3 regions of the Lactobacillus sp. WILCCON 0059 genome follow, and region 1 is predicted to be linked to each of the others. Evidence: predicted binding sites of a transcription regulator. Region 1 holds the regulator's gene; each other region holds the start of a gene.
The links. The regulator HrcA, encoded in region 1, represses chaperone genes, less so after heat shock. The targets are predictions, from matches to a motif close to TTAGCACTCNNNNNNNNNGAGTGCTAA.
Positions count from the first base shown of each region.

Region 1 (9,842 bases):
ACCCAAGGTTGCCTGGGCAAAGGAAATCGGCACGGTCGTATAGATGGTCTGGCCACGTCTGGTGAAGTCCTTGCTTGGCCGCACCCGGAAGACGATGTAGAGGTCCCCGTAAGGGCCGCCGTTCTTGCCGGCTTCGCCTTGGCCGGCCAGGCGGATCTGCTGGCCGTTGTCGATGCCCGCTGGCACCTTGACCTGCAGGGTCTGCTTCTGGGTCTTGACCCCCTTGCCGTGGCAGTTTTGGCATGGATGCTGAATGATGACCCCACTGCCCGCGCACTTGTCACAGGTCGTCTGCCGCTGGATCATGCCCAAAACGCTTCTTTGCGTAATAGTCATCATGCCGCTGCCGCCGCACTTGTCGCAGGTGATTGGGTGGGTCCCCTTTTCAGCCCCAGAACCATGGCAGACTTCACAGGTGGTTGACCGGCTGTAGCTGATTTCACTGGTCTTGCCCTTGATGGCGTCCATAAAGTCGATCGTCATCGTGTAGTCTAAATCAGCCCCCCGCTGCGGAGCGGTCGGGTCTACCTGCTGGCGGGCGCCGCCACCAAAGAAGCTGTTGAAGATGTCACCAAAGTCACTAAAATCAGCTCCGCCAAAGCCCTGACCACCGTACTGGCCGCCAAAGCCGCCCTGGCCGTTCATGCCAGCCTGGCCAAATTGGTCATACTGCTGCCGCTTTTGCGGGTCATGAAGCACTTCGTAAGCTTCATTGACTTCCTTGTACTTTTCTTCTGCCCCTGCTTCGTGGTTCAAGTCCGGGTGATATTTCTTGGCCAACTTCCGGTAGGCCTTGCTGATTTCTGCGTCACTGGCATCCCGGCTCACGCCTAAGACGTCATAATAGTCACGGTTTGCTGCCATCTGTTTATTACTGCTCCTTTTACTAACAAAAGAAAAGAACTACATCAAGCAGTTCTTCTCCTTTTGTTTAATTATAGTCGCTTTACTTGTCTGGGTCTACCTTGGTGAAGTCGCCGTCAACAGTGTCGCCGCTTGCGCCATTTGAGCCATTGTCAGTTGGGCCTGCTTGACCGCCTTGGCCTTGCTGGTTTTGGGCGTTTTGCTGGTAGAGCTTGACAGCCAGGTCTTGGGCAACCTTGCTCAAAGCGTCCTTCTTTTCCTTCATTTCGTCCAGGTTGTTGTCCTTTTGAGCCTTCTTCAAGTCTTCCAGGGCATCCTTGACTGGTTGAACGTCGCTGTCTGCGAGCTTGCCGTCAACTTCCTTCAAAGTCTTTTCGGTTTGGAAGATCAAGCCGTCAACTTCGTTTCTGAGGTCGACTTCTTCCTTCTTCTTCGCGTCTTCGTCAGCGTGTTCTTCAGCTTCCTTCTTCATTCTCTCGATTTCTTCGTCTGACAGACCTGAAGCTGATTGGATGGTGATCTTTTGTTCCTTGCCAGTCCCCATGTCCTTGGCAGAAACATTAACGATACCGTTCTTGTCGATGTCGAAGGTAACTTGGATTTGTGGCACGCCACGTGGAGCAGCTGGAATGTCAGTCAGTTCGAAGCGGCCCAAAGTCTTGTTGTCAGCTGCCATTGGCCGTTCACCTTGCAGAACGTGGATGTCAACGGCTGGCTGGTTGTCAGCGGCAGTTGAGAAAATCTGGCTCTTGGAAGTTGGGATCGTGGTGTTTCTGTCGATCAGCTTGGTGAAGACCCCGCCCATGGTTTCAATACCCAGGGAAAGCGGAGTAACGTCAAGCAAAACGATGTCCTTAACGTCACCGGAGATAACCCCGCCTTGGATTGCGGCACCCAAAGCAACGGCTTCGTCTGGGTTGATTGAGTGGTCTGGTTCCTTGCCAGCCCACTTCTTTACGGCTTCTTGGACAGCTGGAATACGGGTTGAACCACCGTTCAAGATGACCTTGTCGATGTCGCCAACTGACAGGCCAGCGTCACGCAGGGCGTTGTCAAATGGGATCTTGGTTCTTTGCACTAAGTCATCAGTCAGTTCGTTGAACTTAGCCCGGGTAAGGTCTGCTTCCAGGTGCAGAGGACCTGCTTCACCAGCGGAGATGAATGGAAGAGAAATGTGGGTTGAAGATACGCCTGACAAGTCCTTCTTGGCCTTTTCAGCCGCGTCCTTCAAACGCTGCATTGCCATCTTGTCCTTGGACAGGTCAACGCCGTTTTCTTGCTTGAAGCCGTCAACCAGCCAGTCGATGATCTTGTTGTCGAAGTCGTCCCCACCCAGGTGAGTGTCACCGTTGGTTGACAGAACTTGGAAGACGCCATCGCCCAATTGCAAAACGGAAACGTCGAAAGTACCACCACCAAGGTCGTAAACCAAAACAGTTTCGTCGTCTTCATCCTTGTCCAAGCCGTAGGCCAAAGCTGAAGCAGTTGGTTCGTTGATGATCCGTTGCACGTTCAAGCCCGCGATCTTGCCGGCATCCTTGGTTGCTTGCCGTTGTGCGTCGTTGAAGTAGGCTGGAACAGTGATAACCGCGTCAGTTACAGGTTCACCAAGGTAGTCTTCTGAGAACTTCTTGATGTATTGCAAGATCATGGCTGAAATTTCCTGTGGGGTGTAAGCCTTGTCGCCAACCTTGACCTTGTAGTCACTTTCGCCCATGTGCCGCTTGATGGAAACAATAGTATTCGGGTTGGTGATGGCTTGCCGCTTGGCAACTTCACCGACTTGAATTTCGCCGTCCTTGAAGGCAACTACTGAAGGGGTAGTTCTGGCGCCTTCCGGGTTGGTAATAATCTTTGGTTCCTTGCCTTCCAAAACCGCAACTGCTGAGTTGGTGGTACCTAAGTCAATCCCAATAACTTTAGACATTGTCTTTTATCTCCTTTGTATTATTTTTGCTTGTTTATTGCTTTGTTAAAAAATTGCCTTACTGGGCAACCACAACCATGGCTGGCCGCAGGGTCCGGTCCTTGTAGACATAGCCCTTTTGCAGGACCTGGACGACATGGTCTTTTTGATCATCATTTTCAGCCGGTACGCTTTGGACCGCCTGGTGCAATGTCGGATCAAACTTTTCACCGTCAGCCTTGATTTCTTCAATGCCGTTATCCTTCAAGGCTCTGACCAGGCCTTCCAGGGTCATTTCGATCCCCTTCTTCAGCTGGCTGGAAGCCTCGTCGTCGGCCTTGACCTGGAGGGCTCTTTCCAAGTTGTCCACGCTGGCCAGGATATCCTTGCCCAAGCGCTGGGACTCATACTTGACCAGGTTGGCTCTTTCCTTGCTGTAGCGGCGCTGGGCATTTTGAATCTCAGCTTCGCTTCTTAAGTACTTGTCTTCCAGGTCCTTGTTCTTCTGGGTCAAAGCGGCAACTTCAGCCTTGAGCTGGTCCAGTTCTGAATCAGCTGCCTTGTCAGCCTTTTCCTTGTCGCCACTTACCTTTTTGTCTTCTTTTACGCCTGCCTTGTCAGCTTCAGCTGGCTTGGCTTGCTTTTCCTGGTCTTCTTGCGGCAAATCCTTCTCACTTGGAAATTCTTCTTTGCTCACGACAAACCTCCTTATTTAAATCTGCCATAGTAATCTAACAACTTGCGGGCCAGTTCCTGGCGGAAGTATTCCATCAAGCCAATCATTTCCGAGTAAGGCATATTTCTCGGCCCCAAGAGGGCGATCGTTCCCCGGCCATAGCGGCCGACGCTGTATTCAGCCGTCACCAGGCTGAAATCCTTCAGCAGGTCGTTTTGCAATTCCGTCCCTAAGCGGACATGAACTGGATAATGGCCGGGACTGTCACTCAGATCGATCAGTTCATCAGCTAAAGAGCTGGAATTGATCAGTTCATAAAGCGACTTGATGTCTTTTAAATCGCTGTTTTCTGTATTATTGAGCAGGTTCAGCTGACCGTCAACGTACAGCTGCTCACTTGCCGCGTCTTTAATGACGGCTTCCAGAAGCTCCAGAAATTCCGGAGCATTCTTGCCGACGATATTAGAGCTGGACAATTGCTCAAAGGTCTGCTTGTTGATTTCGCTTAAATTCTTGCCGACCAGCTGGTCGTTGATCAAGCGGACAGCTTGTTCAATTTCATCCCCTGAGATGTGCCGCGGCAAGGTGTAAAGCTGGTTCTTGACACTGCCATCGCTGGTTACCAGAATTGCCATGACCTGCCGGGGTGCCAGGGGCACGATTCTGAAGCCCGTAATGCTGACATTCTTGACTTCGGGGCCTTCAGCGAAGGCCGTGTAGTCAGTCAAGTCCGACAGGATCTTGGCAGCTTCCTTGACGATCTCGTCCACTTGGTTGAACGGCTGGTCAAACTGGTAGCCAATTTGATTGTAAATTTCTTCCGGCAGCTGCAGGGGCTGCACCAAATTGTCCAGGTAGTAGCGGTAACCCTCAGTCGATGGCACCCGGCCGCTGGAGGAGTGGGTCTTTTCAATCAAGCCATGCTCTTCCAGGACCGCCATCTCATTGCGGATAGTCGCGCTGGACACTTTAATCGGCAATTGATTCATGACTGTCTTTGAGCCGACCGGCTCATGCGTCTTGGTGAAGTCCTGAATAATTGTCTTGAGAATAAGTTCTTGACGTTCGGTCAACATAACATCGCCCTCACTTTTAGCACTCACATCTTTCATGTGCTAACATGGTATAGATTAACAAGAAATTAGCAGTTAGTCAAGGAGAATGCTAAAAAAAATCCCGCAAAAAAACGGTCTCTTTTCAAAGACCGTTTTTTACTGTCCAATTAAGGAACTAAAATAGTTTTCACTGGCGACCTGGTCCAGCTTCAGCTGCTCGCTTAAAGCTTCCATGTCGGCAAACTTTTCTTCCCCGCGCAAGTACTTGTACCAGGCAATGGTGATCTGCTCGCCATAGATGTCCTGGTCAAAATCAAAGATGTTGGATTCGATGTAAATCTTCTTCTCATCATTGAAAGTGACATTGTAGCCGACGCTGGTCATCGACTGGTACCAGCTGTCCCCCACCTGGGTCATGGTCGCGTAGACGCCGATTTTCGGCAACACTTTTGGCCAGGCCAATTCCAGATTCGCGGTTGGAAAGCCTAGCTTGTGGCCGTTTCTGAAGCCGTGGACGACCTTGCCGCTAGTTAGATACGGGTGACCCAACAATTCTGTAGCCAAGCGGAGATTGCCGCTTTTAATAGCCTTACGGATTTCGGTTGAGCCAATTTTTTCCCCGGCAAAAATCTGCTTTGGCACCACCTTGATGTCAAAGCGGCCCTTGGCAAAAACCGGCAGATTTTCCATGTTGGCCACGTCCTTTGGGCCATAGCTGTAGTCAAAGCCGGCAACAACCGTGTCTGCCTTAAGGCCCATGATGATCTCATCAACGAAGGCCTGGGGAGCCAGGTGGCTGAATTCCGGAGTGAACTTGAGAATCACCAGGTAGTCGACCCCGATCTTGGACATTTCGTAGGCCTTTTCCTCCGGACTGTTCAAGTACTCAAAGTCCTTGACCCCGGCGTAGACCTCCTTGGGATGGCGGTCAAAGGTCAGCACCATCAATGGCAGATCCTTCTCATCTGCAATTATCCGGGCTTCCTTGATCAACTTCTGGTGGCCGATATGAACTCCGTCAAAAAAGCCCAGGGCCAGGACAACCTTGCCGGCCGTCAGTTCTTTCTTGAACGGATAGCTTAGATTTATTACTTTCAAACTTAATCCCTCAATTACTCATTACTTAAAAGCATTAGGTCCGGGCAGTAGAGACCTTGTCCCTTGGCCCGGTAAATCGCTTTAACCTTTTCATTATACCGCAAAGCGACCTTGCCTGCATCAAGAGGGAGTTTGATCCAGGCCCCGTTTTTCACCTGCTGCCATAAGGCATCGTCTAATTCAAATTGCGGGTAGTCAGCAAAAAAGCTGTCGATTGGCTGAATATAATCTTCAGCATGGTCCAAATTCTCCGCCAGTTCTTCCAAAGTGACCGCGTCCTGCAGTTTGTAGCCAGAACTGGCCGTCCGCCGCAATTTGGTCATCACTGCCGGCAAGCCCAATTTATCGCCCAGGTCGTTGACCAGGCTGCGGACATAGGTCCCCTTAGAACATTCAACTTCATAAGAAAAAGTCTGCCGGCCTTTTTCTGGGTCAAACTGGCTTGGCCGCGTCAAGTCATAGCGAAAAACCTGGACAGACCGCTTGGGCCGCTCAACCGGAATCCCTTCTCTGGCATATTCGTAGAGCCGCTTGCCATTGACTCTGACCGCGGAATAAATTGGCGGCTGCTGGACGATTTCCCCAGTCAAAGACTGCATGGCCTCTTTGATGGCCTGGTCACTGACCGGCTCAGTCAGGGCTTTCTCCGCCAAAACTTTCCCTTCCAGGTCATAAGAATCAGTTGCCAGGCCCAGCATGCCTTCACCAACATAAGCTTTTGGCCGCTCATGCATCAGCTCAATCAATTTTGTTGCCTGACCTAGAGCTACCGGCAAAACGCCGGTGACTTCCGGGTCCAGGGTTCCGGCATGGCCGATCTTCTTTTGCTTTAAGAGCCGGCGCAGCTTATAAACCACATCCCCGCTGGTCATGCCCGCTGCCTTGTCGATTACGATAATTCCGTTGAACATCTTTTTCTCCTCTTCTTTATACGCAAAAAAGCGCCCGAAGGCGCTTTTTGCTAGTTTTGGCGATCTTGTTCCTGCTTCTTCAAGTCAGCAAGCAAACGGTCGATCTTGCTGCCGTAGATCACGGACTGGTCCCGCTTGAAAATCAGTTCCGGAACCTTGTACATGGTCAAGCTCTGGCCGAGCAAGTGCCGCATGGTTCCTTTAGCCTTTTCCAAGCCGGCTTCCGCTTCTTTTTGCGCCTGTTCATCTTCAGTCAGCAGACTGTAGTAGACAGTCGCGTATGAAAAGTCATTGCTGCACTCCACGGCGGTAAAAGTCACGTCGCTGACCCGGGGATCGCGGATGTTCTTGCGGATGATCTTGGTCAGTTCCCGCAGGATTTCGCCTTCAACCCGTCCTTTTCTGTGCTTCATTTCAGCCTCCTGTTAACCTGGCTTAACTTCCTGCATTTCGTAGGCTTCCAGTTCATCGCCTTCCTTGATGTCGTTGAAGTTTTCAATGGTCAAACCACAGTCAAAGCCTGCCTTGACTTCCTTGACGTCATCCTTGAACCGGCGCAGTGAGGCAACCTTGCCGTCGTACTTGACCACGCCGTCTCTGATAACCCGGATGCCTGATTCTCTAGTAACGTAGCCGTTGTCGACAAAGGCACCAGCGATGGTCCCGATCTTGGATACCTTCCAGGTTTCGCGAACAGTCAGGTTACCGATAACCTTTTCTTCGTAAGTTGGTTCCAGCATCCCTTGCATAGCGGCCTTAACGTCATCGATAGCCTTGTAGATGATGCTGTAAAGGCGGATGTCGACGCCTTCTTGAGCAGCCTGGCTCTTGGCAGTTGCCGTTGGCCGGACGTTGAAGCCGATGATCAAGGCGTTTGAAGCGCTGGCCAGGGTAACGTCACTTTCATTGATGGCCCCGACGCCGGAGTGGATAATGTTGACCCGGACGCCTTCAACGTCGATCTTTTGGAAGGATTGGGCCAAGGCTTCAGCAGACCCTTGCACGTCAGCCTTCAAAACGATGTCGACAGACTTCATGCTTTCCCGCTTCATCGTGTCAAAGAGGTTGTCCAGAGTAACGTGCTGAACATTTTCACGCTGCTTTTGCAGAGACTGCTGGGCCCGGGCTTCACCAACCGCGCGGGCAGTCTTTTCATCATCAAAGACAACCAGCTTGTCGGCTGATTCCGGCACGTCATTCAAACCAGTAATTTCAACAGGCATTGATGGCGTAGCCTTCTTGACCTGGTGGCCCTTGTCGTTGGTCATGGTCCGGACACGGCCGAAGGTGTCACCGACAACGATTGGATCACCAATCCGCAGGGTACCCTGCTGAATCAAGACGTCGGCAACTGGACCCTTGCCCCGGGACAAACGAGCTTCGACAACCGTACCGATCGCCTTTTGCTTCGGGTCAGCCTTCAGTTCCAGCATGTCGGCTTCCAAGATGATGTTTTCCAAAAGTTCGTCAATCCCCATCCCGGTCTTAGCTGAGATGTTGACGAAGATGGTTGAACCACCATAGTTTTCTGGAATCAGTTCATACTGCATCAGCTGTTCAGTAACGTGGGCAGGGTTGGCACCTGGCCGGTCCATCTTGTTGATGGCCACAATAATTGGCACGCCCGCGCTCTTGGCGTGGTCGATGGCTTCGATGGTCTGCGGCATAACCCCGTCGTCAGCGGCAACGATCAAAACGACGATGTCGGTGATTTCCGCCCCGCGGGCCCGCATGCTTGAGAAGGCCGCGTGACCTGGGGTGTCCAGGAAGGTGATCAAACGGTCGTTGATCCGGACCTGGTAGGCACCGATGTTCTGGGTGATCCCGCCGGCTTCGTGTTCAGAAACCCGGGTGTGGCGCAGGCGGTCCAGCAAGGTGGTCTTACCGTGGTCGACGTGACCCATGATGGTTACGACTGGCGGACGGACAACCTGGTTTTCAGAGTTCTTGGACTCTTCCATTTCCTGGGCAAAAATGTTGTCGATGTCGGAAATGTCTTCGTGGACCTTTTCCACGGCTTCAATACCGTAGTCAGCCGCCAGCAGTTCGATCGTGTCCTTGTCCAGAGACTGGTTCTGGTTGGTCATGATCCCCAGCATGAAGAGCTTCTTCACGATTTCAGCTGGTTCCCGGTGGAGGATCTTGCCCAGGTCTTGCGCGTTCATGCCAACTTCGTATTCAAAGCTTTCTGGAAGCGGACGATCCTTTCTTTGGGTAACCTGCTTCTTGACTTGTGGCGCATTTTGGTGCTTCTTGTTCTTGCGCTTGCGCCGTTCGCTGCGGTCGCTGTTTGCGCCCCGGCCTTGGTCAGCATAGGCATTTTGCCCCTTGCGGCCAGGCTTGCCGCTGTTTCTGCGGCGGTTATCCTTGTTTTCAGGCATTGGCGCTTCAGTAAAGCTTGGCCGGGAACTTGGCCGGCGAGAAGATGAAGACTTGGCAGCAGGCTTTTCACTGCTTGCCTGGTTTTGCTTAAGGCGGGCTGGGGATGGCTTCAAGATCTTTGGCCCGCGGACCTTTGGTGCTTCAATTGCAGTTTCAGCTGCCTTGTCGGCACTTTCGACCTTCCTCACAACCGGCTTGCTTTCGCTGGCAGCAGCCTTGCTTAAGGACTTCTTGTATTCCTGCTTGGCAGCCTTGCTTTCCTGGTCCAAGCGGACTTCATCAGCCCGTTGCTTTTGCTTGAGATCCTTCAGCAAATCTTGGGCTGCTGGCCGGCGGCGCTTGCTGTGGTCGTTAGAGTGGTTGTTTGCCCGGCGGCGGGAATTTGGTCTCTTGCCTTCAGTCTTCTTTTCGCCCTTGCGAATAGCACTGACTGAAATCTTTAATTTACCAGACTTGCCGCTGGTTTTCTTGTTATCCATGCCCAATTCCTTTGAAGTTTCGTTTTCTTGTTTCTTGGTCATTAGATCACACTCCTTCTTTAATCTTATCCAGCAAGGCTTTCGCAAAACCACGATCTGTTAATGCCAAAACTTTGCGTTTCTTACCTACAGCCTGGCTGAGTTCAGCTTCCGTGAAGACGTCCAGCAATGGAGTTGGGTGGGCCTTCAAAGCAGCTTCGATCTCGCCCCGGCTGTTTTCTGCTAAATCATTCGCGATGATAACGCACTTAAGCTTGCCCTTCTTCAATTTGGCCAAAACGATGTCCGTGCCCGAAACCGTCTTTCCGGCCCGGGTTGCCAAACCAAGCAAATTTAAGGCTTTCTCTCGGTTGTTAATTATTTTTGATCACCAAATAATTCTTTTCTTGCCTTCTGGTGGTCCACGTAAGCGAAGAGCTCGTCGTAAAATTCATCGGCGACCTTCACGCCCAAACTGCGTTCCAGCACCTT
Region 1 covers NZ_JBUBHN010000001.1:1,434,183-1,444,024, forward strand. The annotation lists gene dnaJ (molecular chaperone DnaJ) at 1-864, opposite strand, end outside; gene dnaK (molecular chaperone DnaK) at 947-2,791, opposite strand; gene grpE (nucleotide exchange factor GrpE) at 2,850-3,467, opposite strand; gene hrcA (heat-inducible transcriptional repressor HrcA) at 3,479-4,522, opposite strand; gene ribF (riboflavin biosynthesis protein RibF) at 4,658-5,599, opposite strand; gene truB (tRNA pseudouridine(55) synthase TruB) at 5,614-6,510, opposite strand; gene ACYVUT_RS06790 (ribosome-binding factor A) at 6,561-6,923, opposite strand; gene infB (translation initiation factor IF-2) at 6,936-9,413, opposite strand; gene ACYVUT_RS06800 (L7Ae/L30e/S12e/Gadd45 family ribosomal protein) at 9,418-9,702, opposite strand; gene rnpM (RNase P modulator RnpM) at 9,729-9,842, opposite strand, start outside.

Region 2 (9,842 bases), 1.1 Mb from region 1:
AATGACGATCTCGATTTCCCGCTGGTCCTCATAGTCCCGGTTCAAGATTTGGGAGTTTCCGTAGCTTTTGCTTTTGGGCCGGTACTTCTGCTTGATAATGCTCCGGTCCACTCCCCAGCTCATGGCAAAAAGCTGCTCGCCGATTACGCCGAACTCCTTCTTCAAAACTGCCGGATCGCTGTGGGCCAGGTCGTACATATTGTTGATCCCCAGCCGGCGCAGGCGATTGGCCGTCTTGACATTGATCCCCCAAACATCCTCCAGCTTAGGAATCTTCCAGATGGTATCGGGCACGTCGATATAATGCCAGCAGGCAATCATTGAAGTCCGGTGCTTGGCGGAAATGTCCATGGCCAGTTTGGCTAAAAGGGGGTTCTCCCCGATCCCGCAAGTCGTGTACAGGCCCAGGCTGTCGTGAATGTCTTTTTGAATCTTCCGGGCCACCAGATAAGGATCATCCCCAAACAAGTGCCAGGACTCGGTCATGTCAATCATGCTTTCATCGATCGAATAAACATGGATATCCTCATCCGCCGCGTACTTGCGAAAAATCTGCAAAACCTCCATGCTGCGCTTGATGTAAAGATTCATATGCGGCTCAACCAGCATTAGGTCCGGGGCCTGGTCTTTAGGCGGCAAGTCCCTGGCCCGCATGACATTGCTCAGGCCGTACTTTTTCTTGGCCAAAGGCGAGGCAGCCATAATCAGGCCTGACCCCCAGTCAGTCCCCGGCTGCTGGGACACGACGGCTAAAGCGACTTCCATCGGATTCAGCCCCAGGCGCAGGGCCTCGCAAGAGGCATAGAAAGATTTGTTGTCGATCATGAAAATAACCCGGTGGGGCTCATAACGGTAATCGTACATCAAAATCCACTTCTTTCTTGAACATTTGTTCCAATAAATTATATCGAACTTTTGTTCTGAAAAGCAAGCGAACAAAAAATAAAACAGAAAATAAAAGCAAAAATAAAAAGAGGCCTCAGCCTCTTTTCCAAAAATTCAGTTTAATAGTCGCCGTTCATGATCGTGTTCTTCACGATGACGTAGTCGACCCGCTTGATTGATTCCAGGTCCCGGCCACCGGCGTAAGAGATAGAAGACTGCAGGTCTTCCTTCATTTCTTCCAAGGTGTCAGCGATGCTGCCCCGGTAAGGGACCAGCATTTGCTTGCCTTCAACGTTGCGGTAGGCCCCCTTTTGCACTTCACTGGCTGAACCCCAGTACTGCTTGTAGGTCTTGCCGTCGATCTTGATCACGTTGCCCGGGGACTCTTCATGCCCGGCCAGCATTGACCCGATCATGACCATGCTGGCCCCGAAGCGGACAGACTTGGCGATGTCGCCGTTGTGGCGGATCCCCCCGTCAGCGATCAAAGGCTTTCTGGCCACCTTGCTGCACATTCTGAGGGCAGCCAGCTGCCAGCCGCCAGTCCCGAAACCGGTCTTGAGCTTGGTGATGCAGGCCTTGCCCGGGCCAACCCCGACCTTGGTAGCGTCAGCGCCGGCATTTTCCAATTCCCGGACGGCTTCTGGCGTTGCCACGTTGCCGGCCGTAAGGAAGGTGTCCGGCATTTTTTCCTTAATGTACTTGATCATGTCGATCACGTAGACTGAGTGCCCGTGGGCCACGTCGATCGTGGTGTATTCCGGGATTAAGTCCTTTTCCACCAGTTCGTCGATAAAGTCATATTCATCGTCTTTGATGCCGACGGAAATCGATGCAAAAAGTCCCTTCTCATGCATCATCTTGATGAAGTCGGCCCGCTTTTCGGGCTGGAAGCGGTGCATGACATAGTAATAGCCGTTTTGGGCCAGCCAGACCGCCAGGTCTTCGTCAATGACGCTTTCCATGTTGGCGGGAACGACTGGGATCTTGAAAGTTCGGTTTCCAAACTTGACGCTCGTGTCACATTCCTTCCGGCTCTTCACGATGGCCTTGTTGGGCACCAGTTGGATATCATCATAGTCAAAAGCTTCCATGCTGAAATAATTGCTCATTTTTTGCCAGCTCCTTTTTTAAAGTACCTTTGATACTTTACTGACATTTGCCTTAAAAGTCAAGGCTTATTCGAACCATTCACGAACATTCTGAAAATATTATTCGGATTTTTGTTGACTAATTGCCAAGTTAATGCTAACCTTTCTAACGTAAGTTCTACGAGATATTTTTTGAGGTGAAAAAATGACATCAATCGCAGTTGTCGGCAGCCAATGGGGCGACGAAGGCAAGGGTAAGATTACAGACTTTTTAGGGACGACGGCAGACCTGTCAGTTCGCGCCAACGGCGGCAACAACGCTGGCCACACGATCGACTTTGACGGCAAGGAATTCAAGATGCGCTTGATTCCATCCGGGATCTTCGCGGCTAAATTGGGCGCCGTGATCGGCAACGGGGTGGTTATCAACCCTGAAGTCCTCTTGGGCGAACTGGACAACTTGGAAAAGAGCGGGATCGACACCAGCAACTTGAAGATCTCCAACCGCGCTCACGTCATCATGCCTTACCACGTAATGCAAGACACTTATGAAGAAGAAGCCAAGGGCAGCCTGAAGGTCGGCACCACCAAGAACGGGATCGGGCCAACTTACATGGACAAGGCTTCCAGAATCGGCATCCGGGTTTGCGACTTGATCGATCCGGAAACTTTTGCTGAAAAGCTCCGCTTCAACCTGGAAAGCAAGAACGCCCTCTTCACCAAGGTTTACGGCAAGCCAGCCATGGACTTTGACGAAATCTACAACAAGTACGTTGAATACGGCAAGCGGATCGCCAAGTACGTTTGCGACACTTCCCTCTACGTCAACGATGCTTTGGACAAGGACGAAAAGGTCCTCTTTGAAGGTGCCCAAGGGATCATGCTGGACATCGACCAGGGTACCTACCCATTCGTAAGTTCTTCTAACTCAGTTTCTGGCGGGATCGCTTCCGGCAGCGGGATCGGGGCCAACCGGATCAAGACTGTCCTGGGCATCTGCAAGGCCTACACTACCAGAGTTGGTGCCGGCCCGTTCCCAACTGAACTGCACGATGAAACCGGCGACAAGATCCGGGACATCGCCCACGAATACGGCACTGTTACTGGCCGTCCGCGCCGGGTTGGCTGGTTTGACTCAGTTGCCCTCCGTCACGCTAAGCGCGTAGCCGGCATCAACGCCTTGAGCTTGAACCTGTTGGACGTCTTCAGCGGCTTTGACAAGATTAAGATCTGCGTGGCCTACGACTTGAATGGCAAGCAAATCGACTACTACCCAGCCAACTTGAAGGAAGTTGAAGCTTGCCAGCCAGTTTACGAAGAACTGCCAGCCTGGGAAGAAGACATCACCGGTGCCAAGAGCTGGGAAGACCTGCCAGAAAAGGCCCAGGCCTTCGTCAAGCGGATCAGTGAAATCACTGGCATCCCTGTCGTGACTGTTTCTGTCGGCCCAGACCGGGAACAAACCATCGTTTTGCAAGACCCATGGACTTTGTAAAAAATTAATATCTACTAAGAGCCTCGTCTTTGACGGGGTTCTTTATTTTGGCAAAAAATGTTTTATCTTGTTTTACTTGAAGAAAGTGCTACCATAGAGGCGTAAATAATATTATTTGGAAGAGATGTTTTTATCATGAAAAGCAAAAATCTTTTTCAATCCGTAAAGGATGTACTAAATGGTAAAATCGCTCTAAGTATCTTTACCTTTTCTACTACCTTCATAGCTGGTTTTGCGGCAGCGACTGTTGCCTTAGGGCTCAAGGGCGGTTATCATAACAGCTCCATAGCCGAAGCTATTATCTGCGGACTTATCCTCTTGTTCTATGGTATCTATGGCACATACAAGCTCTACAAGTTAAACAAGGTAAAAGTCAAGTTGACTACTAATAAATTTAGAGAGAGATTGTGGAATATTTTAACTGGAAAGGGAAGTTTGAGAATTATTGCGTTTTCTGATTCTTTATTTGCTGGCTTTGCAGTTGGGGCTATCGCCTTTTGGAATAGAAGCACAAGCAATTATGATCCAACCATTGAATTGGCCATAATCGCCATTTTCTCTTTTGGCTTTTCAATTGAAGAATTCTACAAGCTCAACAAAAAATAACACACAAAACCCGTCTAGCTCTAAGCCAGACGGGTTTTCCACTTTAGTTATCCACACTGGGATGATTGCCTACTTTTTCCAAAATATCCTTTCCAAAAGAGCGCTTCCTTTCCGCAATGTAAGTGCTATACTATATTTGTTGGAAATGTAATTTTTCGGAGGTAAAAAGTGAAAAAACTAAGCAAATTAATCGCAATTGGACTAGCAACTGGCCTTTCTGCTACAACTCTTTTGCAAGCAACAATTCCAACCGTGGTAAATGCATCTACTACAACAAGCAGTGTGCAAGTTACTAGTTCAACTAACAATTCTTCACAGGGATCATCAGACAACAAATGGCAAAACATAACCACAAAATCAGGAGAAACAATGCAAATCTTGCCAGATGATCCTTCAAGAATGAGCGGCAAGGTAAGATACAACGGTGAGGAACACTCTTACAAAATTACCAATGCAGATGGGATCTACACCATCTATTTAGATGGCGATGAAGTTTGCTCTATCGATATCAACAATAGCCAGGTACCGTCTTCTCAAAGTAGCAGTATTTTCAGCCCGTTTATCAACTTCAGCTACGCAAATGGCAAAGTTGCTTTTAGACATGCTGGAAGAAAATACTACTATCTAGATACTCAGAAATATAATAGCGAATCCGTAAGAAAAATAACTGAGAGTGGAAAGTTCATACTATCTACGTTGTTAACCTGCTTGGAAGACTTACACTTATAAGGATTCAGCTAGAAAACATTTGCAATCTGTAAAGTGGGTGTACAAGAAAGTACTATGAAAAAGCTGAAAGAAATTCTAGAAGGTAAAATTGCTACTAGCCTTTGTGCCTTCATTGCTAGTTTTGCAACCGGCATTACCACAACTGACATTATGTTGTGGAAAAAATATGGTTTTCTTGCTAAAGACATTTGGGAAGTAGCTCTTATTGGGATCGCTTTCTTTATTGACTCTATCTACTTCTTCTACAAGCTCAACAAAAAATAACACGCAAAAACCGTCTAGCTTAGAGCTAGACGGTTTTCCATTTTAATTTTCCACACTGAGGATGGTGACTTGGTAGTCTCCCATCGGCGCTTCAACCGTCACCACATCCCCAGCCTTGCGGTGCATGAGGGCGTGGCCCAAAGGACTGTCAAAGGGCAGCTTGCCATCGCCTACAGCCTCTTCCATCCGGCCCACGATCTTGTAGCTTTCCTCTTCCCCATCGTCTTCATAGCGGATGGTGACATTTTTTCCCAGGTTGACCTTGCCGTCATTCTTGATCTCAATGATTTCGGCATACTTGAGCTGCTTGTTCAAGTAGCGGACCCGGCTGTCCAAATGGCGGAGTTCTCTTTTTGCGGTTGAATATTCAGTGTTTTCAGACAAGTCGCCCAGGGCCCGGGCCTCCTTCAGGTTCTGCACCCGGCGGGGCCGGTCAGCCTTCAAGGCCGCGATCTCGTCTTCAATCTGCTTGTAGCCCTCCGGGGTCATTTTTTGATAATATACCATGCTTGCCAGTCGCCTTTCACTTCTATTTTTAAATCATTATAGCCCGCCCAGATCTTTTTGCCAAAAAATTTATTTAGCAGTCAAAAAAGTTGAGTGCTAAATGCTCCATTTTTCCAAAAAGGGACTATAATATAGTTGTCGGGAAAGAAAGCGGCTCCACCGCTTCTCTTCCTGCCTCTGTTTGTAAAAAGCAGCTTGAATAGAATAATTTGTTGAAGGGAAGTTTTAGATTATGACTAATGATTTAATGAACCGTTACAACGACTTGTTCGATCACATGGGCGGCTGGCTCGACAACTCCAAGGACTTCTTGGACAGCCACGCTTTCAGAAACATTTTGCAATCAGACGTTGCTGAAGATGAGCACGAATACACCGTCAAGGTCGACGTGCCGGGGATGAGCAAGGATGACATCCACCTCTCCTACACTGACGGGATTTTGACGATTTCCGGCCACCGCAGCACTTTCAAGGATGACAGCGACAAGAAGAAGAACCTCTTGCGCCAGGAGCGCAGCGAAGGGTCAGTTTCCAGAAGCTTCAGCCTGCCGAACGTTGACAAGAAGGCCATCAGCGCCAAGCTTGACGGGGGCGTTTTGACGGTTACCCTGCCAAAGAGCGCTCCAGAAGAAAACAAAGACACGATTACTATCGAATAAGCTCAGAGTGCTTAGAGAAGCCCGCGAGGGCTTCTTTTTTTGCCAAAAATTTCAGTATAAAACTTGTGAAATTGTGAAAAGATGCCATTTAAGCATCAAAATTGACCGCTTAGGCAAATTTGGTTTCTTCTCAATTAATCGCATTATAATAACAATTGTGATCAGAAGATCATCCAAATTCAATTTGTGACCGGGAGGGTTTAACTATGGAAAAGTTACTAAAAATAATGTCCGAAGACGAATTAAAACAAGTCAAGGGCGGTAAGAAAAAGCAACCAAGTTGGGTAAAGTGGTCCAACGGAATCAGTGGACTAATTGGTGAACTAGCAGAGCCAGGTTCAATTAACTGGAAGCACCACCACTAATAATAATATGATCAAATTTAAGAGACCTGAATCCAACAATTATACAGAGTTCTATCAAACCAATTCTGAATACAATCTTCATTTAACAGGTTTAATAATGACTAAAAATCAGGAGCACAACATTCTAGAGGCACTAAGATCAATAGACAATTACTGTGACTCTATTGTAGTTGTAGACACAGGATCTACTGATAATACTATTCAGGTCGTTAAAGAAAATTTCTCTAAAGCTCATCTTTATCAAGTTCCTTGGCGAGAAAACTATGCTTATATGAGAAACGAATGCTTAAAGTTCATTCCAGCAGGCTGGACTTTTATCATTGATTCTGACGAAGTGTTCGATAATTCACTCTGTACTAGTCATGAATTAAAAGATTTTCTATACTATCTAGATCAAACTAGTTCAGCACCTGTTTGTACTATAAAAATAAAATCATACAATGGCAATTCCTTTGTGAGGAAAAAGGTTCTATTCAAAAAGGATGACTTTATAAGGTATCATGGTTGCGTACATGAAGAGCTAATAACCATAAAAGGTAAATTAGATATCGTTGACTCCAATCTTTGCATAGTAAACAAGGGAAACAGCCCTCAAGAAATCGTAAGATTTAATAAGGCTAAAAGATACTCAAAACTACTATTGCATCAGATAGACCAAGAACCCAATAATCCACGTTGGGTTGCAATGATCTCTCAAGACTACATCGAGCTTGGATTTATATCTAAAAAATATTATATAAAGCATCTTAAAAAGTTTATATTTAGTAACGAAGCAGATAACTTTTCAGATAGCAACATTCAAGGCAGCAAATGGCTAAAATATCTTTTGGCAAGATACGCTCTTTTACTGATGTCAGATGGGAAACTTAACGAATCTATAGAATGCTCAAAGGCGGCTATGAAGAAATTTCCCTATGATGCGAACTTTTTAGCAATATTTATCTCTGCAAGCAATATATTAAATGAAACCAGAAACAGGTCTACCTTAAAATTCGTCAACAAGTGTCTAAGACAATATGAATCAAATCTTGACAAGGTAGAGGAAGAATCTCAGGGAACCGAAGATTCAGTAATACCTGCTTTAATAAAATTACTAATTAACATTGGCGAGTATTCTAGCGCCAAAAATCTTGTTGAAAATATTGATAATCCAGAGTATAAAGAGTTATTAGATAGTGAAATAGATTTTCTATTGTAAATAGGAGAACACGGTTATGGAATATGTAATTCTGTTAGTAGTTGGCTTGCTACTTATTGTAGGTGGTGCTTTTGCTTTTAAACAAACTAAGAAGTATCTTGAGTTAAAAACAAATAGTAGCAATTATTCTAATGATCAATGGTGGGGATTTGCTCTATGGAGTGGATATATTGGAGCAGGCATCTTGTCACTAGTTGGCGCTATTTTAATTATTGTTTCTGTAATTTCAATGCTATAAATTGATCATTAATAGTATTATTTAGGTAACTACCTAGGTAACGCTATTTTTTATTAGAGTGAGGAATCTTTTTATGAAAAAATTAGATAAAACAGAGCTTCAAAAAATTAAGGGCGGTACTACACAATCTCAGCTTTCTGCTTATATTACTACCAACTTTATTAACATACGGGGCTTTAATACTGATAAGAAAAGCCACCAATTATACAAGAGTTTAGTTAAAGCTTTTAGAAAGCAATGAGTAAATATCAATGAACAATACATTTGAATTATTTAGCATACTTGCCAATATTATACTAAGTTTGATTGTAGATTTATCTATTTTTACCAAAATATCTATGGTCAAGTTTACGTCATCCCAGAAAATTCTTGTCACTGCTTTTTATATTTTTTGCTTTATAGCCTCCGTATTAATCCCGTCTAATGTAGTCGTCAATATTTCGATTACAATTGTAGAAATTCTTTTCTTCACACTACTTGGTTTAAGAAACACAAAAGATAAATTTCTAATTCTAGGTGCTGCGCTTTTCCTAGGAATTTTTGACTCCATTACTATCATCCTTTCTAACTTAATTCTTTTTCTCTTTCCCATTTTGGACTCTAGTAATTTAGATTTTTTTACTAATATTGCGATTATTATTATTAGTTACCTACTACTCCTTAAAATTATTCCCAAAATCATTACTAACCTAACTAGCACCAATAAAAAAGTTTTTATTGGTGTTTTGGCGTATATATATATTAGTTCGATGGTTCTTAACGCGTATGTTTTAAGCGATACCAAACCAACCGAGGTCATCATTGTATCTTTAGCTTTATTGTTTTTGCAATCGATTTTTATTTTGATCATGTATATTTCTTTAGTCGAAATACAAAAGAAGTTGCTTTCCCATACTCAACAAAAAGAACTGCTCCAGGAAAAGCAGGAACTAGAAGAATACTCATCTTATCTAGATCAAAACGAGGATGATCTTCGCAGGTTTAAGCATGATTATCAAAACATTCTTAATAGCTTAAAAATTGACGCTCAAGAAGGCAATGTCAAAGGCGTTATTGACAAATTAAGTGAATATACAAATAGTCATTTTAACGAAGAAGCATTACGAAAGTACAAAGACTTAAATCATATTCATATAAAAGAACTTAAAAGTATAGTATTTAGCAAACTGACACAAATGTACAGTTTAGGAATTTTATATAGCTTTGGATGTGAATCCGAAATTTATGAAATTCCCCAAAATATCGATTTACTTGATTTGGTGAGAGTGATTGGTATTACTTTTGACAACGCAATTGAGGCAGAAACGGGTTATTTTAACTCCAATTTCCTTCAGAAACAAGACTTACGAATTGAAGCCATGTATTATCAAGATCATGACGACTTTGAGTTTATGATCAGAAATCGAATTCCTAATTCTGATATTACTTTGAGTCAGTTAACTGAAAAAGGATACACGACTAAAAAGCAACATCCTGGCCTCGGATTAGCAAACGTTAAGCAATTTTCTCAAAAATACGACAATGTCATAATTGACTATCATATCAAGGATACTTGGTTTATTTTCAATCTAACCATCCTGCCAATAGATGAGGTAATAGACTAGCTATGAAGTATCAAGTATTTATTTGTGATGACAATCAAGATACAATTGGTCAGCTTAAGCACATGCTATTAATCGCTGCTTTTCGATTATCTGATAACGATTCGGTAACTTTTAACGTATTTGGGCAAGCGACAACATACAAAAGTGCTATCAATATTTTACAGAAGACAATACCTACCGGTGGAATCTATTTCCTAGATGT
Region 2 covers NZ_JBUBHN010000001.1:299,057-308,898, reverse strand. The annotation lists gene ACYVUT_RS01480 (Y-family DNA polymerase) at 1-864, opposite strand, end outside; gene ACYVUT_RS01475 (GMP reductase) at 1,005-1,997, opposite strand; gene ACYVUT_RS01470 (adenylosuccinate synthase) at 2,182-3,471, shown strand; gene ACYVUT_RS01465 (hypothetical protein) at 3,607-4,077, shown strand; gene ACYVUT_RS01460 (hypothetical protein) at 4,246-4,806, shown strand; gene ACYVUT_RS01455 (hypothetical protein) at 4,861-5,070, shown strand; gene greA (transcription elongation factor GreA) at 5,113-5,577, opposite strand; gene ACYVUT_RS01445 (Hsp20/alpha crystallin family protein) at 5,810-6,235, shown strand; gene ACYVUT_RS01440 (bacteriocin) at 6,442-6,600, shown strand; gene ACYVUT_RS01435 (glycosyltransferase) at 6,698-7,798, shown strand; gene ACYVUT_RS01430 (hypothetical protein) at 7,815-8,036, shown strand; gene ACYVUT_RS01425 (bacteriocin) at 8,110-8,277, shown strand; gene ACYVUT_RS01420 (GHKL domain-containing protein) at 8,288-9,640, shown strand; gene ACYVUT_RS01415 (LytR/AlgR family response regulator transcription factor) at 9,643-9,842, shown strand, end outside.
Region 2: the regulator HrcA is predicted to act here: its motif matches at 5,651-5,677, upstream of ACYVUT_RS01445 (Hsp20/alpha crystallin family protein).

Region 3 (9,842 bases), 830 kb from region 1:
AAGAATCTGCAAGAAGAGGTTCAAAACATCTGGGTGGGCCTTTTCAACTTCGTCCAAAAGGATCAGGCTGTAAGGGTTGTGGCGGACCCGTTCGGTCAATTGCCCGGCTTCTTCATAGCCGACATAACCCGGAGCTGACCCGATCAGCTTGGAAACAGAGTACTGCTCCATGAATTCGGACATGTCGAAACGGATCATGGCATCTTCGCTGCCGAACATCTTCAAGGCCAGCTGCTTAGCCAGCTCGGTCTTGCCGACCCCGGTCGGGCCAACGAAGAGGAAGGAGCCGATTGGCCGGCCGGACTTGTTGAAGCCGATCCGGTTTCTTCTGATGGCCCGGGCCACCTTGTCAACGGCTTCGTCCTGGCCGATAACCTTGGCCTTGAGGTCGCTGGCCAAGTTGGCCAGCTGGTTTTCTTCTTGGGCCTGGATGTCGCCGACCGGGATGTTGGTCTTTTCTTCGACGATCTTGTCCATGACCTTGGCCGTGATGGTTGGGGTCTTGTCCGGGTCGACGTTCTGGTCCTTCAGCTTTTCGTATTTTTCGATCTGGTCGCGGTAGTAGGCAGCCTTTTCGTAGTCTTCGTTCTTCAAGGCGTCCTGCTTGAGCTTCTCAGCCGCGTCGATTCTTTCCTGGATCTTTTCCTTATCGATGTAAGGAATGGTCAGGTTCATTCTTGACCCGGCTTCGTCCAGAAGGTCGATGGCCTTGTCTGGCAGGAAGCGGTCCTGGATGTAGCGGGCAGACAGCTTGACGGCAGCTTCGATGGCATCGTCAGTGTATTTGACGTGGTGGTAGTCCTCGTAGCGCTTTTGGATCCCCTTGAGGATCTTGATGGTTTCGTCGATGCTTGGCTCCTTGACTTCAACTGGCTGGAAACGCCGGGCCAGGGCGGAGTCCTTTTCGATTTCCCGGAATTCCTTGATGGTCGTGGCCCCGACTAATTGCAGCTCGCCTCTGGCCAGAGCCGGCTTGATGATGTTGCCGGCATCCATGCCGCCTTCAGAATTGCCGGCGCCGACGATTTCGTGGATTTCGTCGATAAAGAGGATGATGTCTGGCTGGCTCTGCAGCTCTTTGACCAGCTGCTGCATTCTTTGTTCAAACTGGCCCCGGATCCCGGTCCCTTGCACCATGGAAACCATGTTGAGGGAGATGATCCGCTTGTTTTGCAATTTAGCTGGAACGGACCCGTCTACGATGTCTTGGGCCAGGCCTTCAACGACCGCGGTCTTGCCGACCCCGGCTTCCCCGATGAGGACCGGGTTGTTCTTGGTCCGCCGGTTGAGGATTTCGATCACCCGGGCGATTTCCCGGTCCCGGCCGATAACCGGGTCGATCTTGCCCTTCTTGGCCAAAGCGGTCAAGTCGGTCCCAAACTGGTCAAGCAGGGACTGGCCGCCGCCATTGCCGCCTCGGCCCGGGTTTTGCCCGGATGGATTTTGGTTGTTGTCACGGTTTGCGCCATTTGGCCGCCCGTTCAAAGCATTGAAGAGGTCGTCAAAGTCGCCGAAAAAGTTGTCATTGTTCATTTGATTGCCTTGTTGATTCCTTAATTCTTGGTAGCATTGCTGACATAAGTCGATTTCTTTGTTTTGGCCGTTAATCTTCGTGTAAAGATGTATCGAGGCCTGCCGTTGGTGGCAGTTTTGACACAACATGTTAAAATACCGCCTTTCATCAAAGTTCTGCCTAAATTATAGGACTTAGCACTCTAGTTAGTCAAGTGCTAAGTCTTGGAAAGAAAACAGCTTGCCTTTGAGTCTTCTTCCTTTAATTTTGACAAATAATTGCGCTAAAATAATGGACAGGAGGTTGTAACATTAATATGGACTATACTGATATTTTGGAGCAATTGGTCTCAGGCGACTTGCTTGAGTACCAGATCGACCCGCAGAAGGACCCGGAAGATGCTTTTGCCTTCCAGCAAAGCCTGCGCAATTACGGGAAAAACAAGAAAATTACCGGCCGGGCTGGCCGTGGCGGGGTTATTACCTATACTTCGATCGAGAATAAGCCCAAGTATTAATGAAAACATTTACAAATTAAGTTGTAATGACCTCGAAAACATGTTATTCTTTAAGGGAAACGGTACTTTGGTACCCAATTCTTGATTTTTAAAGGAGATAATTTACGATGGAAAAGAAAGAATTTCACATTATCGCTGAAACTGGTATTCACGCTCGTCCAGCTACCTTGTTGGTACAAGCTGCTTCAAAGTTTGGTTCAGACATCAACCTTGAATACAACGGCAAGTCAGTTAACCTTAAGTCAATCATGGGCGTAATGTCATTGGGTGTTGGCCAAGGTGCAGACGTTACTATCAGCGCTGAAGGCGACGACGAAAAGGAAGCTATCGCAGCTGTTGCTGAAACTATGTCAAAAGAAGGTTTGGCTGAATAATGACTGAAACTTTGAAGGGTATCGCAGCCAGTGACGGCGTTGCTGTTGCTCCAGCCTACCTCCTGGTCGAACCGGACCTTTCTTTTGAAAAGAAGTCCGTTGCCGACGCGGAAGCTGAAGTAGCCCGCTTTGACAAGGCAGTTGCCGAATCACAAGCTGAATTGGAAAACATCCGCAAGGTTGCAGCTGAAAGCTTGGGTGAAGAAGAAGCGCAAGTCTTTGACGCCCACTTGATGTTCCTGTCAGACCCTGAATTCACTGGCCAGATCAGCGCCAAGATCAAGAGCGACGCTGTCAACAGTGAAGCAGCTTTGGACGAAGTTGCCCAAAACTTCATCACTATCTTCCAAAGCATGACTGACAATGCCTACATGCAAGAACGTGCCGCTGACGTCCGCGACGTTTCAAAGCGGATCATGGCGCACTTGCTGGGCAAGGAATTGCCTAACTTGGCAAGCATCGACCACGAAGTAGTTCTGGTTGCTGAAGACTTGACTCCAAGTGACACGGCACAATTGAACAAGAAGTACGTTAAGGGCTTCGTAACTGACCTGGGCGGCCGGACTGCTCACTCAGCCATCATGGCTCGGTCTTTGGAAATCCCAGCTGTTGTCGGGACTGAAAAGATCACCACTTCTGTAGAAAACGGCCAAATGCTGATCGCTGACGGTTTGGATGGTGTTGCCATCGTTGAACCAAGCGAAGAACAAGTGGCTGACTACCGCAAGAAGGGCGACGACTTCGCCAAGCAAAAGGCTGAATGGCGGAAGCTGAAGGACGAACCATCAGTAACTGCTGACGGCAAGCACTTCACTATTGCTGCCAACATCGGTACTCCAGACGACCTGGCCGGCGTTCTGGAAAACGGTGCTGAAGCAGTCGGCCTGTTCAGAACTGAATTCTTGTACATGAACTCAAACGACTTCCCAACTGAAGAAGACCAGTTTGAAGCTTACAAGAAGGTTCTGGAAGGCATGAACGGCAAGCAGGTTATCATCAGAACCATGGACATCGGTGGCGACAAGCACCTGTCATACTGGGACCTGCCAGAAGAAATGAACCCATTCCTGGGTATCCGTGCCGTTCGTCTGTCCTTGAAGAACAAGGAAATCTTCCGGACCCAGCTGCGGGCCTTACTGAGAGCATCAGCTTACGGCAAGCTGGGGATCATGTTCCCAATGATCGGTACTTTGGACGAACTTCACCAAGCCAAGGCTGTTTTGGCTGAAGAAAAGGACAAGCTGGTCAAGGAAGGCGTCAAGGTTGGCGACGACCTGCAAGTCGGCATGATGATCGAAGTTCCAGCAGCTGCTGTTTTGGCAGACCAATTTGCCAAGGAAGTCGACTTCTTCTCAATCGGGACCAACGACTTGATCCAGTACACTATGGCTGCTGACCGGGGCAACGAAAACGTTTCTTACCTCTACCAGCCATACAACCCGTCAGTTCTCCGTCTCATCAAGCACACGATCGACTCAGCTCACGAAGCTGGCATCTGGTGCGGGATGTGTGGTGAAGCAGCTGGTGACTCAACTATGTTCCCAATCCTGCTTTCCATGGGTCTGGACGAATACTCAATGAGCGCAACTTCAATTCTGCGGATCAGAAACGAAATGAAGAAGCTCTCAACTGAAGAACTCGCCAGCCTGGCTGACAAGGCTACCAAGGAATCATTGACCAACGAAGACAACATCGAATTGGTTAAGAACCTGATGGCTGACAAGTAAAGAGCAAATTAAAAGCGATTAGCGTGAGCTGACCGCTTTTTTTGTCCGATTAATTAAGAAATTTAAAAGAAAGCCAATTACCCCCTTCCTTTTTGTAAGTATCCATGTTAAACTATATAGTAAGTAACGAATGTGTGTTCATGCAATCTCATTTTAAAGGAGCGTGGTAACAATGGTAGATTTATATGTTTCTCCAAGCTGCACCTCATGCCGCAAGGCAAAGCAATGGCTTGAACAGCACAATATTCCCTACAAGGAAAGAAACATCATTTCTGATCCTCTGAACCGGGAAGAAATCATTCATGTTCTGAGAATGACTGAAGAAGGCACGGAAGAAATCGTGTCAACGCGGTCGAAGGCTTTCCAAGAGCTGAACATCGACCTGGACGACATTTCAATGAACGAACTGATCGATTTGATTGAAAAGAACCCAAGCCTGCTGAGACGGCCAATTATTTTGGATGACCGCCGGATGCAGGTCGGCTACAATGAAGATGAAATCCGTCGCTTCCTGCCGCGCAGCGTGCGCCGGCTGGAAATGGCCCGGGCTAAGCGCCTGGCAGACCAGGATTTATAATTTCAGAATAGAAAGTTGAAGGCGTTGGCTTCTAGAAGCTAACGCTTTTGCTTTGTCGGCTTTTTAGGTTACAATAACAGTACACACAAAGGAGGGATTGAGAATGCGCGTTGAAAAGGTAAATGAGAACACGCTCCGCGTAAGCATGACCCGGGAGGATCTGAATCAGCGGGGCTTGAAGATTCTGGACTTGCTCGGCAACCGGGAAAGAGTCCAGGAATTCTTCCTGTCGGTTCTGCGCGAAGTAGACGAGGACAATGACTTTGCCAGCGATGCGCCGGTGACTTTCCAAGTCATGCCCAACGATGGCGGGATCGATCTCTTGATTACCAAGATGAATAATAACAGCGACCTGCCGGAAGAAATGCGGCGCTTCTTTGATCCTGAAGCTAACGGGGTCGGAGGCGATATAGCTGAGCCAGTTGAGGAAGGGTACTGGGCCTTTTCTGACCTGGATCCGGCTGATGACGCCAACACTGAGATGGACCCGGTGATCATGCAGGACCTGGGCAACACTGATGATGATGACTACGAGGACTACTGGAGTTATCAGGAGACTCATGTCCTGGCCTTTGACGACATCGATGATCTCCTGGCTTTGGCTGACAGCCTCAAGGTCAGCGACCTGGCTTCCAGCGTCTACTACTACAAGCAGAAGTTCTATCTCAAGCTGGCTTTTATGGACGAGAACTACGCGGAAATCAAGCCGGCTGATGCCTGGGCGATCGCCAATGAATTTGGCTGCCAGGTGTCCGCTGACGAATTTCAGCAGGCCCAAGACCACGGCCAGTGCCTCTTCCAGCAGGATGCTCTGGGTGCTCTGCGCCGGCAGTTTGCCAGCAAGTGGGCATAAGAATATAGACTATAATTTGCGGACTCCTTCGGGAGTCCTTTTCCTTTTTTCAGCTTTTTTAAAAAAATCTCCCCCTTTTGGCGTACTAGTTAATGGGGGATTATTTTGTACGCAGCTTTATTAAACAAAGAACTGGTCCTGGCCGTCAGCGAGGCTGGCAAGGTCCGGGAAAACCCGGCCTATCTCAACCAGGAAGTCTACCGCTGCCCGCGCTGCCAAAAGCCGGTGATCCTGGTTTTGTCGCAGAAGGCTGAGCCCTTTTTCAAGCACTACCAGGCTTACCGGGGGCTGGGGGAACAAGAGGAGCACCGGCAGGGGAAAATGCTCCTGAAAGCTGCCTTGACCGCGGCGGGCCTGGCAGCGAAAACTGAGGTGCCGCTGGCTGAAGGTGCCTTGCGGGCTGACGTTTTGGCCACGCCGCTTTTGGCCTTTGAAGTCCAGTGCGCGCCCTTAAGCAAGGAAGAGTTTGCCCACCGGCATGCCCTTTACCGGGCGATCGGGATCAAGGATGTCTGGCTGGTTGGCCGCCGGCATTTTTTAGGGGAAAAATTAAAGCAGACCCAGCTGATTTTCTTTCGGGAAAACCCGGCCTGGGGGAGCTATTATCTGGAAATCCACCAAGAAGAAGGCCTAATCAGGCTAAAATACCAGATCAAGCAGGCACCCATCAGCCAGACCCTGCTCTACCGGCAGGTAGATTTTGCTTTGGACGCTGAAGGAATCGCTGCCTTGTGGCACTTTAGGCCCCTTTTGCCCCCGCCTTTGGCTGATGACTGGGTCAAGGAGCGGGACTATTTGGACCAGCAGCTGAAGGAAAAGAGCAAGCTGGGCCAGAAACTGGGGGAATTGATGTACTTGACCGGCTATACCGTCTTTACCTTGCCCAGGGAGGCTTTTTCCACTTGGCGGCTGCCAGGGGAGAAAAGCTGGCTCTTGAAATTTTTGCAGCAAAAAGCCAGCCCCTAAAGGTGAGGCTGGCTATAAGAGATGAAGGTGGCTGACTGGGCAGTAAAGCGGAGCATTCTCCGTCAGCTGCATCAAGGGTTCAAGGCAGCTGTCAGCGCTATTTTGAAAAATCTGCAGGAGGTCGTCGTCACTTAGTTCGCCGTCAAGCAAGATGCCGCTGTCGTCAATTTGGTCGTCAAAAACCACAGTTGAAGGCAGGGCAGTGACCTGGAATTTCCGGGCCAGCTGCTGGTCCTGGGCAATGACGTCTTTTAAGCAAGTGTCGTTTAAAGTAGATGAAATTTTCTCTGGCTTGATATTCAGGCTTGTCAGCAATTCTTCAGCCAAGGCCGGAGAGTAAGACCGCTGGCCGTCGCTCAAGCTTTCCTGCAGCTTAAACAGGAAGCTCCTGGCCTTCTTTTTGCCATAAGCAATCTGGACGGCATAGTAAAAGCTCTGGGCGCTGACTGAGGCATTATGGTAATTGGCCAAATTGATGGAAGTGTTGAAATTCCAGTTCCGCTTGACCATGTCAGCCTTCATGGCCTCCATGGTTACCAGGGGGATGTAATTGACGGAAATTTCAAGCTCCAAGTCTTTCGCCAGCAGCCGGATGCGCTTTTCAAGCTGGTAGCAGGACAAGCCTAACGGATTGATAAACAGAAAAAGTTCGAACATGGTCGACCTCCAATTTTTGCTTCATCTGCTACTTTAACAAAACTTTTACTTGAAAACAAAAGAAAAGCTTACGGCTATTTTTGCTTGGCATGCAGGCTGGCCCGGGCAATCTTGCTCATGTTGTTGGCTGACTTGACCGACAAGGCAAAGCGGGTCTTGATTTCTTCCAGGGCTTCCTTGATGGCAGCCGGGGAGTCGTTTTCAATTTCCATTTCCCAATCCTGGTAGCCATCCGGGTAGCTGGTCTGGTCTAAAGTCAGCTCGCAGCCCTTCGGCCCGTCCAAAAGGATCCGCCGGGTCTTGCTCCAGGAAAAAAGGGTCAGCTGACCGGCTTTGTCCGGGTAATGCTCCAAAAGATACTTGCCGACATTGCCAACTAGGCTCGGCTTGCCTTCTTTCAAAAAGTCTTCGGCTTCAGGCAGGGTCAAGTCATCATTGATTTCCAGGCTTTCATGGTAGGTTTCCTGCAGCTTCTTGACCGGGACCTTGATGGTTTCCTCGGCCCGGTCTTTAAAGCAGCGGATTCTGAGGGCGCTGTGGTCTTTTTTCAGCTGCCAGTCCGGGGTGTCAAAATAATGGTTGCTCTGCTTGAAATCGCTCTTGACCGGGTAGGCGCTGGTAATAGCATCGTAGCTAGCCTGGTCCAGGGCGACTTTGGCTTCAATTTCGCGGTTCTTGCTCATTTTTGATAACTCCTTTGTTAGATAAAAATTAAAAGGCTTGCGTTGGTGCTTTCGCTAACATCTATGTTAAAATGAATTTGTTTGAGATGGAAGGAAAATGTCTGTGATTACTGATTGGGATACTTTTTTATGGCCATACAATGAAGCCGTAAATGAACTAAAAGTTAAATTCAGAGCTCTCCGGCAGAGTTTCTTGACCAAGGGAGAGCATTCACCAATAGAATTCGTGGTTGGCCGGGTGAAAACGGTCGACTCCATTAAAGAGAAAATGCAGCGGCGGGTCATCAGCCCGGACGTGATCGAAACCGACATGCAGGATATTGCCGGCATCCGGATCATGTGCCAGTTTGTCGACGACATCTACCGGGTCGTTGACCTGCTTCACGCCAGAGACGACCTGGAAGTCGTCGAAGAGCGCGACTATATTCAAAACGCCAAGCCGTCCGGCTACCGGTCCTACCACATGGTGGTGGCCTACACGGTTTATTTGCCAGAAGGCTCCAAGCGCCTTTTGGCGGAAATCCAGATCCGGACTTTGGCCATGAACTTCTGGGCCACGGTAGAGCATACCTTGAACTACAAGTACCAGGGGGCCTACCCGGAAGATATTTCTGAGCGGCTCAAGCGGACGGCGGAAGCGGCCTACCAGCTGGATGAAGAGATGTCCTCGATCAGAAACGAGGTCAAGGAAGCCCAGAAGATCTTCACCAAGAACAAGGGCAAGGAAAAGTCATGAAAGTAGCTATCGTTCACAATGACCGCGTGACCACCCAGGTGGCGGTCCGGCACCTGCAGGTGCTGCTCGCGGAAAAAGGCATTTTGCAGGACCAGCAGCATCCCGACCTGGTAATTTCCGTCGGCGGTGACGGAACCTTGATTTCGGCCTTTCACAAGTACAAGCAGCAGCTGGACAAGGTCTGCTTTGCCGGCATTCACACCGGCCACTTGGGCTTTTATACCGACTGGCGGAACTATGACATGGAGAAGCTGGTTGATGCCCTGGCCAGCCACCCCGTTGAAGAAAATGAGGTGGGCTACCCGCTTTTGGACATGAAGGTAACCACCAGCTGCGGGGAGCGGCGCTTTTTGGCCCTAAACGAAGCCTCAATCAAGCGGATTTCCAAGACCATGGAAGCTGAGGTCTGGCTCGGGGGCGAGCGCTTTGAGAATTTCCGGGGTGACGGGCTCTGCGTGTCAACTCCGACCGGGTCAACGGCCTACAGCAAGTCCTTGGGCGGAGCGGTGATCCACCCCCGCCTCAAGGCCCTGCAGCTGACGGAAATCGCTTCGATCAACAACCTGGTCTTCCGGACGGTGGGCTCGCCCGTTGTTATCGCACCGGATGAATGGATCACCATCGTGCCGAAGATTTCCGACCGGGCGGTTGTAATCGTCGATGGGGAAAGAATCAACCTGACCGATGTGCAGAAAGTAGATTACAGAATAGCGGCGGAAGAGATTCGCTTTTACCAGTATGGCCACCACCATTTTTGGGAGCGGGTCAACGACGCCTTCATTGGTGACAGATAGTGCAAGTATACAAAATGATTGTTGAGAAAAATGACCCAGGCCAGCTGAGTCATTTTTTGCTGAAAAAAGGCTTTTCCCGCCGGGCCGTCAACAACTGCAAGAACCACGGCGGGATGATGCTGGTCAACCATCACCGCAGAAACGGGAGCTATCGGCTAAAAGAAGGGGACGTGGTCCACTTCTTGATGGGGCAAGAGCCAGTTAACCCCTGGCTGAAAGTCTCCCGCCGGCCCCTGGCCGTCGTTGAAGAAACGGCCGATTATTTGGTGATCAACAAGCCCGCTGGCCTATTATCGATTCCTTCCGGTTTTCATGCTGAAGACGCGGTGATCAACCGGGTGCTGGCTTATTTTGAAAAGCAAGGGGTCAACCCAGCCTATGTCAAGCCCCACATCGTGACCAGGCTGGACCAGGACACTTCTGGCCTGGTCCTCTTAGGCAAGAA
Region 3 covers NZ_JBUBHN010000001.1:600,356-610,197, forward strand. The annotation lists gene ACYVUT_RS02935 (ATP-dependent Clp protease ATP-binding subunit) at 1-1,662, opposite strand, end outside; gene ACYVUT_RS02940 (hypothetical protein) at 1,830-2,030, shown strand; gene ACYVUT_RS02945 (phosphocarrier protein HPr) at 2,138-2,404, shown strand; gene ptsP (phosphoenolpyruvate--protein phosphotransferase) at 2,404-4,131, shown strand; gene spxA (transcriptional regulator SpxA) at 4,304-4,708, shown strand; gene ACYVUT_RS02960 (adaptor protein MecA) at 4,812-5,561, shown strand; gene ACYVUT_RS02965 (competence protein CoiA family protein) at 5,667-6,527, shown strand; gene ACYVUT_RS02970 (DsbA family protein) at 6,540-7,184, opposite strand; gene ACYVUT_RS02975 (CYTH domain-containing protein) at 7,259-7,867, opposite strand; gene yjbM (GTP diphosphokinase) at 7,971-8,603, shown strand; gene ACYVUT_RS02985 (NAD kinase) at 8,600-9,397, shown strand; gene ACYVUT_RS02990 (RluA family pseudouridine synthase) at 9,412-9,842, shown strand, end outside.
Region 3: the regulator HrcA is predicted to act here: its motif matches at 1,708-1,734, upstream of ACYVUT_RS02935 (ATP-dependent Clp protease ATP-binding subunit).